DNA from 2 places in the Salinithrix halophila genome. Region 2 is predicted to be linked to the other one. Evidence: riboswitches for the same ligand, from Rfam matches in the RefSeq annotation. Region 2 holds a riboswitch; the other holds the start of a gene.

Region 1 (4,328 bases), on a different contig from region 2:
CCGGAGGATCCCCCTGTTGTCCCGTTTTGGGTTCCGTTGTTGGTTCCGTTGTTAGTTCCGTTTTGGGGGGTGGATCCGGTACCGTTTCCCCTTTCGGGAGTTCCCTCTGTCTGGTCGGCTCCTTCTTCCGCCGGGCTTTGTCCTTGGAACTTCTGACCGTCCAGGGTTTCAAGTGGCAATTCAAGTTCTTTTTGGAGAATATGACTGATCCGCAGTCGTTCGTTGTCATTGATATAGTGGTACCAGATTCCCTGAGGATTATCCTTGGAATCGTATCCCTGGACTTTCAGGGTTTCCGTTCGGTCTTTAGGGATACTCCGGTAGGTGGATTGCAGTTTGTACATCTCACTGACTTTCATATTGTGACTGACATTGTCTCCGACAGCCTTCAGGACATCGTCGATCTTGGATACGGAGTTGAGACTGACGGCTTGACTCATCAAGTTTTGCACCACTTCGCGCTGGCGCTCGTTTCGACCGGCGTCTCCCCGTGGATCCGATTTCCGCATTCGGACGTAGGCCAAGGCTTCGTGACCGTCTAGATGGGTAGGGCCTTGCTTAAACGTATACCATTTGTAGAAGAGTCGCATGTTGAAATTGAAAGGAACGTCTACGTCCACTCCCCCGAGGGCATCGACGACCTGGATGAATCCGCTGAAATTGATTTTTACGTAGTAATCGATCGGGATGTTGAGATAGTTTTCCAACGTTTGCACTGTATTGGTCATGGGGCCGACACGGTTCTGGGTTCCATAGTAGGGAGCCGCGTTCAGTTTGGTTTTTACCCCGTTAGAGTTGGCGATTTCAGCATAGGTGTCCCTAGGGACGCTGACCATCTTGATCGATTTCTTTTTCGGATTCACGGCAGCGACGATCATGGTGTCGGAACGCCAATTCTTCGCTTTCGCAGACTTAACATCAGTTCCGACCAGAAGGACCGTAAAAGGCTCATCCATCGTGACTTCCTTATCCCTTTTGTCGGATTTCTTTCGATTGAGAGGATCATAGGATTGGTCTACGGCACCAAAGACCTGGTAGATAAAATAACCGGATGCAAGGACTCCAATGATGAGGAGGGACAAGAAGATTCGCAGCCACAGTTTCTTTTTCTTCTTTTCCTTCACTCGTGTCATTCGTGACTGGTTGATAGGTCATACCCCGCTTTTTGGTATCCAGGTTTTCTTTTTTTACATATGATATATTCCGGAAGGATTCCGGTCAATTTTATACGTGTAAAGCCGAATTCCCTTTCCTCAAAGGTTCAGCACCCACAAAGAGGTGGAAGACACGTTCAGAGGGTTTATCTCATCATGTCCAAAGAACACGAAAGGAAAGGAAGAGAAAGGAAAGGGAGCCGCTGATCCTTCATCAGCGGACATGTCGGCGGCGGGATCGCCGTATTAGCCAGAAAGCGATCACCGTGATGATCAGCAGAGTGAGGAGGAGGATTCCCCAGCCGACCGGATTGGGGACCTGCATTTGAACACGGACCGGGTTTGATTCGCCTGGTTTCAGGTTCCAGGTCAACGTCTTGCCATCGGCGGAGACGTTATCGGCATTATGTGCTTCGGGTTCCAAGGGAAGGGTGAGCTTGAGATTGAGGTTCATTTGGTCGATCAAGTTTTTCCCCAAGGGGTCATCCGTCGAAAGGCGTTTCAAATTTAGATTTTCTTTGAACGTGATCGATGTGTTGAAAAAGCCGTTAACCACCTTTAGCGGGCCCTGCTTCTTGTCAGGAAGAGAGGGAAGAAGGCCTGCTTCTTTTCCTCCGGGAGAAATCTCTTCCAGAAGATCCCTGGCTGGTGGGTCATCGGCGATGTTGGAGACACGTTTTTCCGCTATCCAACCGGTTTGGTTTCCTTTTTTCAGATCCCTGATTTGATATCCTTTGGCCTCTGCCTTTTTCCGGATAGGTTGCAGCTTCTCCGTCAGCAAGGGGTTAGTCAGCATTTTTAGCCGGTAAACCCCAGAGCCGTCGGCATGGACTGTGATATGCATATCAGCGTCTACACAGCCAGCTAGCAAACAGAGGGAAAGTACGAGCAGGCCTATAAAGGTGTATCGGTTTGTCTTCATCCATCCGCTCCTTCTGTCCACCTTTGGACATATAAGGAAGAGGCCCCGTGAGGCCTCCGGTGGTCGGTCGATGCCGTTGGCTTCCTCCGGTTAATATAATTCGACAAGGGTGAGCAGGGCTTTGACATTCGGATCTACCGTCTTGGGATCGACCTGACCAGTCTCATCGAAACGAACCCGGGAGAGAGAGTCGGCGATGGGGTTGGGTTGTTCAAACCGAAGGACCCCTGATTCCTGCATTTCCTTCACTTGGATCACCTTTTGATGCAACTGTTTGTTATCCATACTCATCCATCCTCCTTGGGCGGTCGAATCGGAGTCCGGACCCAAAAGGAGAGGCGGGAGCTTCCGATTGATCCTCTTTTAGGGTAACGCAAAAATTGACGAAATGGAACGAAAAAATGTCCACCCCAATAATAAACATCTTGACTTGAGCTCCCATCCATGGGAACGTTATTTTATAACCGAAAGGTTCAATTGTATATCGCGGGGACAGGTACCCCTCCCACTGAGGAGAGGTTGAAAAGGGAAGCCGGTGTGATTCCGGCGCGGTCCCGCCACTGTGACAGGGAAGTCGCTGCCCATCAGCCACTGGCCAAGCACGGCCGGGAAGGCGGGCAGCAGATGATGAACCTGGAGCCAGGAGACCTGCCTGTTCCAACGACACTGTTTGACCTACGGTAGATAGGGAGGTGTTGGAATGATCCACTGGAGAATTCGTCGCACGAAGCGGCCCGGTTAGACATGTCCACCTGTCTGTTGAAAGGCGTGGGATGTCTTTTTTATTTCCTTGGAGGGAGCGTGGCCGCTATGAAGATCGAAAGCAGCAATTTGGGTTTCCCCCGGATCGGGGCGGAACGTGAATGGAAAAGAGTGTTGGAGGATTTCTGGGCCGGGAAAACGGAAGAAAAGGATTTTTTGCCCGCGATGAAGCGAATCCGACTAGAACATATAAAAAAACAGGCCGATGCTGGGGTGAACCGGGTTCCGGTCGGTGACTTCACTCTGTATGACCATGTGTTGGATACAGCGGTGATGTTCGGCCTGATCCCTGAGCGATTTCAGCACCGAGAAGGGCCAGTTTCCCTGAACACCTATTTTTCGATGGCCCGGGGGGCTGAGGGAAAAGCAGCTTGTGAAATGACGAAATGGTTTAACACCAACTACCACTACATCGTACCGGAATGGGGGGAGGCCGAGCCGGTTCTTACCGAGAATAAACCCCTGACCGCCTGGAGAGAAGCGAAGGAAGAACTGGGCATCGAGGGAAAACCCGTCTTGCTCGGCCCTTACACCTTTGCCAAACTGTCGAAGGGTTTTAAACCGGCTGATCTTCCAGGAGTGCTGAAAAAGTTGGTACCTCTTTATGCCAAGGTTCTGCGGGAATTAGAGGATGCAGGGGTGGAATGGGTTCAGGTGGATGAACCCGCCTTGGTTCTCACCCACCCTCATGGGGAGATGGAAGCCGTCGAGGAAGTCTATCAGGAGTTGGCTCGATCGGTTTCGGGGGTTCGAATCATGCTTCAAACCTATTTTGGTTCGATTGAGCATTATCAGGATGTAGCTCGTCTACCTGTAGCGGGGATTGGCCTCGACTTCCAGGCAGGGAGAGAGGGGAACCTCCACTCCCTCCGTCGATTCGGCTTTCCAGAGAACAAGGTAATGGGAGTCGGCATTCTCGATGGGCGTAACATTTGGCGTGGGGATCTGCCCCAGGAGCTAGACTTCCTGGAAGGGGAACTTCGTTCGCTAGGGGCATGTAGCGGATGGTGGATTCAGCCTTCCTGTAGCTTGATTCACGTCCCGGTCTCAGTCGGGAAGGAAGAGGAGCTGCCTCCAGTTTTGAAACGGGCGCTCTCTTTTGCGGAAGAAAAACTAGAGGAAACGACCCTTCTCACCCGTGCCCTCTGTGAAAGAAAGGAAATGGTCGAGGAGGGGCTTCAGGCGGCCCGGGACGCTCTTCATGGATTGGCCCGATCCGAGTTACGCACCCGGCCGGAAGTGAGGGAGGCTGTCCGTCAGGTTACCGAATTGGATACGTGGCGAGACACCCCCTACCCGGAACGACGTCGCATCCAGCAGGAGCGCTTCCGTCTCCCTCTGTTTCCGACAACTACCATCGGGAGCCTGCCCCAAACTCGAGAAGTTCGTGGAGCCCGCCTAAAATGGCGCAGAGGGGATTGGTCCGATGCCCGGTACCGGGAATTTGTAAAAAAAGAAATCGCCGATTGGATCCATATCCAGGAGGAGCT
Region 2 (4,328 bases):
GGCGACTGCCATCAGCCAGCCGTTCCGAATCCCTTCATCCCGGATTGCTTCTCTCAGGGCTTCCCACTTTTCACCGGTATATCCTCGCCGCTCAAAGTAGGCCCCGGTCTCCCACTCACTACCGGAAAACGCTGGATATGCCCCTTTTTCCTCTGCAAGTTCCACTGAGGCGCGGATGGTCAAGAAGGCAATTTTTTCGTAGAGGGTATCGGCATAATCCACGGCTTCCTCCGACTCCCAGATGATCCCTTGGAGAGCGAGTAGATGGTGCCAGCCGAATGTACCCAGACCGATCGCCCGGTATTTTTCATTGGTCAACTTCGCTTGAAGAACCTCAATCGTATTCAGGTCGATCACGTTGTCCAGCATCCGCACCTGGATCGGGATCAACCGTTCCAGCACTTCGTCGGGTACAGCTCTGCCCAGATTGATGGAAGACAGATTACAGACCACAAAGTCACCGGGCACCTTGGTAACGACGATTTTTCCATCCTCGGTTCGTTCTTCTTCCACGGTGGTGGGACTCATATTTTGCATGATCTCCGAACATAGGTTGGAGGAGTAAATCATACCAGCATGCTTGTTGGGATTCATCCGGTTGACCTCATCCCGATAGAACATATACGGAGTTCCGGTCTCCAGCTGAGAAATCATAATCCGTTTCATGATCTCAATGGCCGACACCGTTTTCCGGGAGAGGTCGGGATGGGCCACACAAGCCTCGTACTTCTCACGGAAAGAACCGGCTCCCCGCTCTTCATCATAAAAGTCCTCCAGAGAGAAGCCCATCACCCGGCGTACTTCGTGAGGGTCAAATAGGTGCCACTCCTCCCTCTCTTCCACCTTCTCCATGAACAGATCGGGAACGCATACGCCTGTAAAGATATCATGGGTTCGCAGACGTTCATCTCCATTGTTCAGTTTGGCGTCGAGAAAAGAGAAAATATCCTTATGCCAGAGGTCCAGGTAAGCAGCGATGGAACCCTGTCGCTGACCCAGCTGATCGACACTGACAGCCGTATTATTCAATTGCTTCATCCAAGGCAGGACGCCGGAACTAATCCCTTTGAACCCCTTGATATCGCTGCCACGGGAGCGAATCTTACCCAGGTAGACACCAAGCCCGCCCCCTCCTTTGGAGAGGGTGGCAACATCCGTGTTACTGTCGTAGATCCCCCTCAGGGAATCCTCCACTGTGTCGATAAAACAAGAAGATAACTGACCGTAATTCTTCCCTGCATTAGCGAAAGTGGGAGTGGCCACCGTCATATACAGGTTGGATAGGGCCCAGTATGCCTCCTTTACCAGCATCACTCTCTGACTACGGGGCTCCCTCGACATCAGAACCATGGCGATAACCAGGAAGCGCTCCTGGGGAAGCTCGTACACCGCCCCGTCATGATCGCGTGCCAGGTAACGATCAGCCAGCGTTCGTAAGCCGATATATGTAAACAGACGATCTCTTGCCGGCTCAATGGCCAGCGCTAGTTCGCACATCTCCTCTTCTGTATAAGCTTGTGTCAGTAGTGAGGAATAGATCCCTTTTTGGGTGAGCGTTCGAACCATGGAGGCAAAGTCACCGTACCCCTTCGCCGGATCTCCCCCCCGGCTCCTCGCTGCCTCCCGGTACAGGGAACGTACATAGGCTTCTGCAGCCACATAAGTCCAATCAGGAGTATCCCCACTGATGTTCTCCAGGGCGTTGAGGATCAGGAGGTTGGTCATCTGTTCCTCTGTACAACGCTCTTTCCCCAATAATTCACGTACGGTTTTATCCATATAGGAATCTGCATTCAGGTGGGGAAACCGTTCCATCAACTGTTGGATCCATTCCCTCAGTTTCTGTTCCTCCAACGGACGTGTATCTCCCCGTTCCTTCAGGATCATCGTCATCCGATTTTCCACCCTTCCTTAGTGGGGGCAACTGCCCCCTTTCTCCACCCTCTTTTCCACTCCATGAAAAAACGCCCGATTGCGGGCGGGAGAAAATCGGCTAAGACATAGGAGGGGAGGATATCCGCAAAATAAAAACGGTGCCGATCGGACCGCTGGTTCCTCCCTTATGTCCGCACCGTTTCTCCTCTCAATCCCCGAAGATCAGAAACCGATGGTTTCAGGCAGGTCTACTGGCTGGTGTTTCGTCCTACTCCGAGCCTTCCGGCGCGGAAAGCCCTGTCATACAGGACCCGACGCGCAGTGGCTGTTTCGTTTCGTCCACACATACAGTTGCGGGGACAGCTCCGGATTTGCACCGGATTCCCATTTTAAGCCGCTAAGCACCTGAAACCTTGAACACAAGATATGGTGTTTTAATTTATACAAATTACTATATATCCGATTTTACACAAATGATTGGAAAGGTGCAAGCAAAAAGGGACATAAAAAAATCCGATCCACTCGGGCTCGGATTTCGATGACCAGCCAATCAACGGCACCGGGTGTCTTCCGGTGCTTATTGAGGATTCTTTACATATTTTACAGGGACTTGTCCCTCACCGTGACAGACGGTTAATTCCACAGTTTCCGTCAGGATGTCTGCGTAGCTATACGAGACACGCTCAAAGGAATGCTGTTCCTCGTCCAGTTTCACGATGAAGACAGAGGGGTACGTTTCTTCCAAAACCCCACTTCGCTCAATGGTCTTGCGACGTCCGCTGTTGGCTTTCAACCGGATCTTCTGTCCAATATAACCTTCCAACGTCCGTTTTATCTCAGATAGCGCATTCCTACCCATTTAATTCGACCACCTCACTCGATGATTATTATATCACGGCAAGGGTTTATTGTCAAAAGTTGAATTATAGCAAGGGGAAAAGCCCTGTGTCAACGGGTTTTTTCCAAATGACAGGAATACCTAAATCCCGACATCCTTCTGCTTTCCTTCAGGGTAAATCATGGGCACTACCCAAAACAAAAAAAGCGGGAAATCCCGCAATGAAATCCCAAACCAATTTCTACCGTTGGTAAGCCTTCATTTCGTAAAACGATCCGCAACCGCACTGGCCGCATAGGCGTCCGGTTTAATCTTGGCTGTATACCCAACGGCTGTTACCCATCCCACCACTTCCTGAATCAGCTTGCGGGTTTCTCCTTTTCGGCCTACATCCAGGTGAATCTCTACCGGAAGGTCCCAAGAAGCGCTCAGAAAATCCTTTTCCTTCAACTTTTCCATGCAGCTTAGACTGTACTCCGTTTCCTTGTAGATCCGGTAGCGAAGGTCCAGAAGCGGACGGCTCTTCTTTTTGGAGTAGTAAAAAAGGGCCCCTTTCCCTACACGGTGGATAATGATGGCTGTCACAAACAAGGTACCGCGATGGCTTGTCTGAGAATCAGTCCCGATCACCATTTTGTAGACGGCGGACCGATCCTCTTCGATGTAGGCGTAGATCTCCGATATCATTTGTTCCAGGCTAATTCGACCTTTACGAGGATGGAAGAACTGCATCGGGGTTCCCTCCGGGCTCTCCGGACAACGCCGGTTTCTTCTCCCCTACATGATATGAATCTTCAAACACGTTCATCCAACAGGTTGGCTAATCGGGCAAATTCGACAAGCGAGAGGGTTTCACCCCTCCGTTTTGGATCGATATCAGCTTCTACCAGCCAATCAGTCAATTCCCCTTTCCGCTTCCCTCCAAAGAGGCCTGCGGAGAGGGCATTGGGAAGGGTTTTCCTCCGTTGGCCAAAAGCAGACCGAACCACCCGGAAGAACAAGTGCTCATCAGAAACGGAGACAGCCGGGGTTTCACGGACACGAAGTCGGATCACCGCCGAATCCACCTGCGGACGAGGCAAAAATACGTGAGCGGGCACACGGGTCACCCACTCCGGCTGCGTATAATATTGGGTGGTGACGGTGATCGAGCCATAGGCCTTGGAGCCCGGCTCTGCTGTAAGGCGTTCCGCTACTTCCTTTTGGATCATGACCACGATCGAATCCAGGGGCAGACGTTCCTCTAGAAGGCGCATCAGGATCGGAGAGGTGACATAGTAGGGGAGATTGGCCACCACACTCCGCTGCCGGCAGTCTCCGAGACGGGTCTCGATCAAATCAAGCAGGTTAACCTGCATCGCATCCCCGTGGATGATTTGAACAGACGGGAACGGGGCAAACAACTCCTCCAACACCGGAACGAGCCGGTTATCCAGCTCAACGGCGACGACCGCCTTGGCTTCTTGGGCGAGCCGTTCCGTCAAGGCCCCCACACCGGGACCGATCTCCAATACGCCGGTCTCGGGTCCCAGCTCCGCTGCGTCCAGGATCCGATCCAGTATATGCCGGTCCGTTAAAAAATGCTGGCCCAAGCTTTTTTTCAAGGTCAACCCAT

What was found. Region 2 has a riboswitch for cobalamin ahead of ACFOUO_RS01845 (ribonucleoside-diphosphate reductase subunit alpha). Riboswitches for the same ligand answer to the same signal wherever they lie in the genome.
Region 1: it holds a riboswitch for cobalamin, as region 2 does, so the genes downstream of both, metE (5-methyltetrahydropteroyltriglutamate--homocysteine S-methyltransferase) here and ACFOUO_RS01845 (ribonucleoside-diphosphate reductase subunit alpha) in region 2, are expected to answer to the same signal.

The regions. Positions count from the first base shown of each region.
Region 1 is NZ_JBHSAP010000009.1:645,602-649,929, reverse strand. Features, by position in the region: gene ACFOUO_RS09495 (LCP family protein) at 1-1,133, opposite strand, end outside; gene ACFOUO_RS09490 (DUF3153 domain-containing protein) at 1,369-2,076, opposite strand; gene ACFOUO_RS09485 (hypothetical protein) at 2,167-2,361, opposite strand; cobalamin riboswitch at 2,554-2,746, shown strand; gene metE (5-methyltetrahydropteroyltriglutamate--homocysteine S-methyltransferase) at 2,887-4,328, shown strand, end outside.
Region 2 is NZ_JBHSAP010000004.1:160,550-164,877, forward strand. Features, by position in the region: gene ACFOUO_RS01845 (ribonucleoside-diphosphate reductase subunit alpha) at 1-1,887, opposite strand, end outside; cobalamin riboswitch at 2,100-2,299, opposite strand; gene veg (biofilm formation stimulator Veg) at 2,453-2,734, opposite strand; gene ACFOUO_RS01855 (ribonuclease H-like YkuK family protein) at 2,972-3,445, opposite strand; gene rsmA (16S rRNA (adenine(1518)-N(6)/adenine(1519)-N(6))-dimethyltransferase RsmA) at 3,508-4,328, opposite strand, start outside.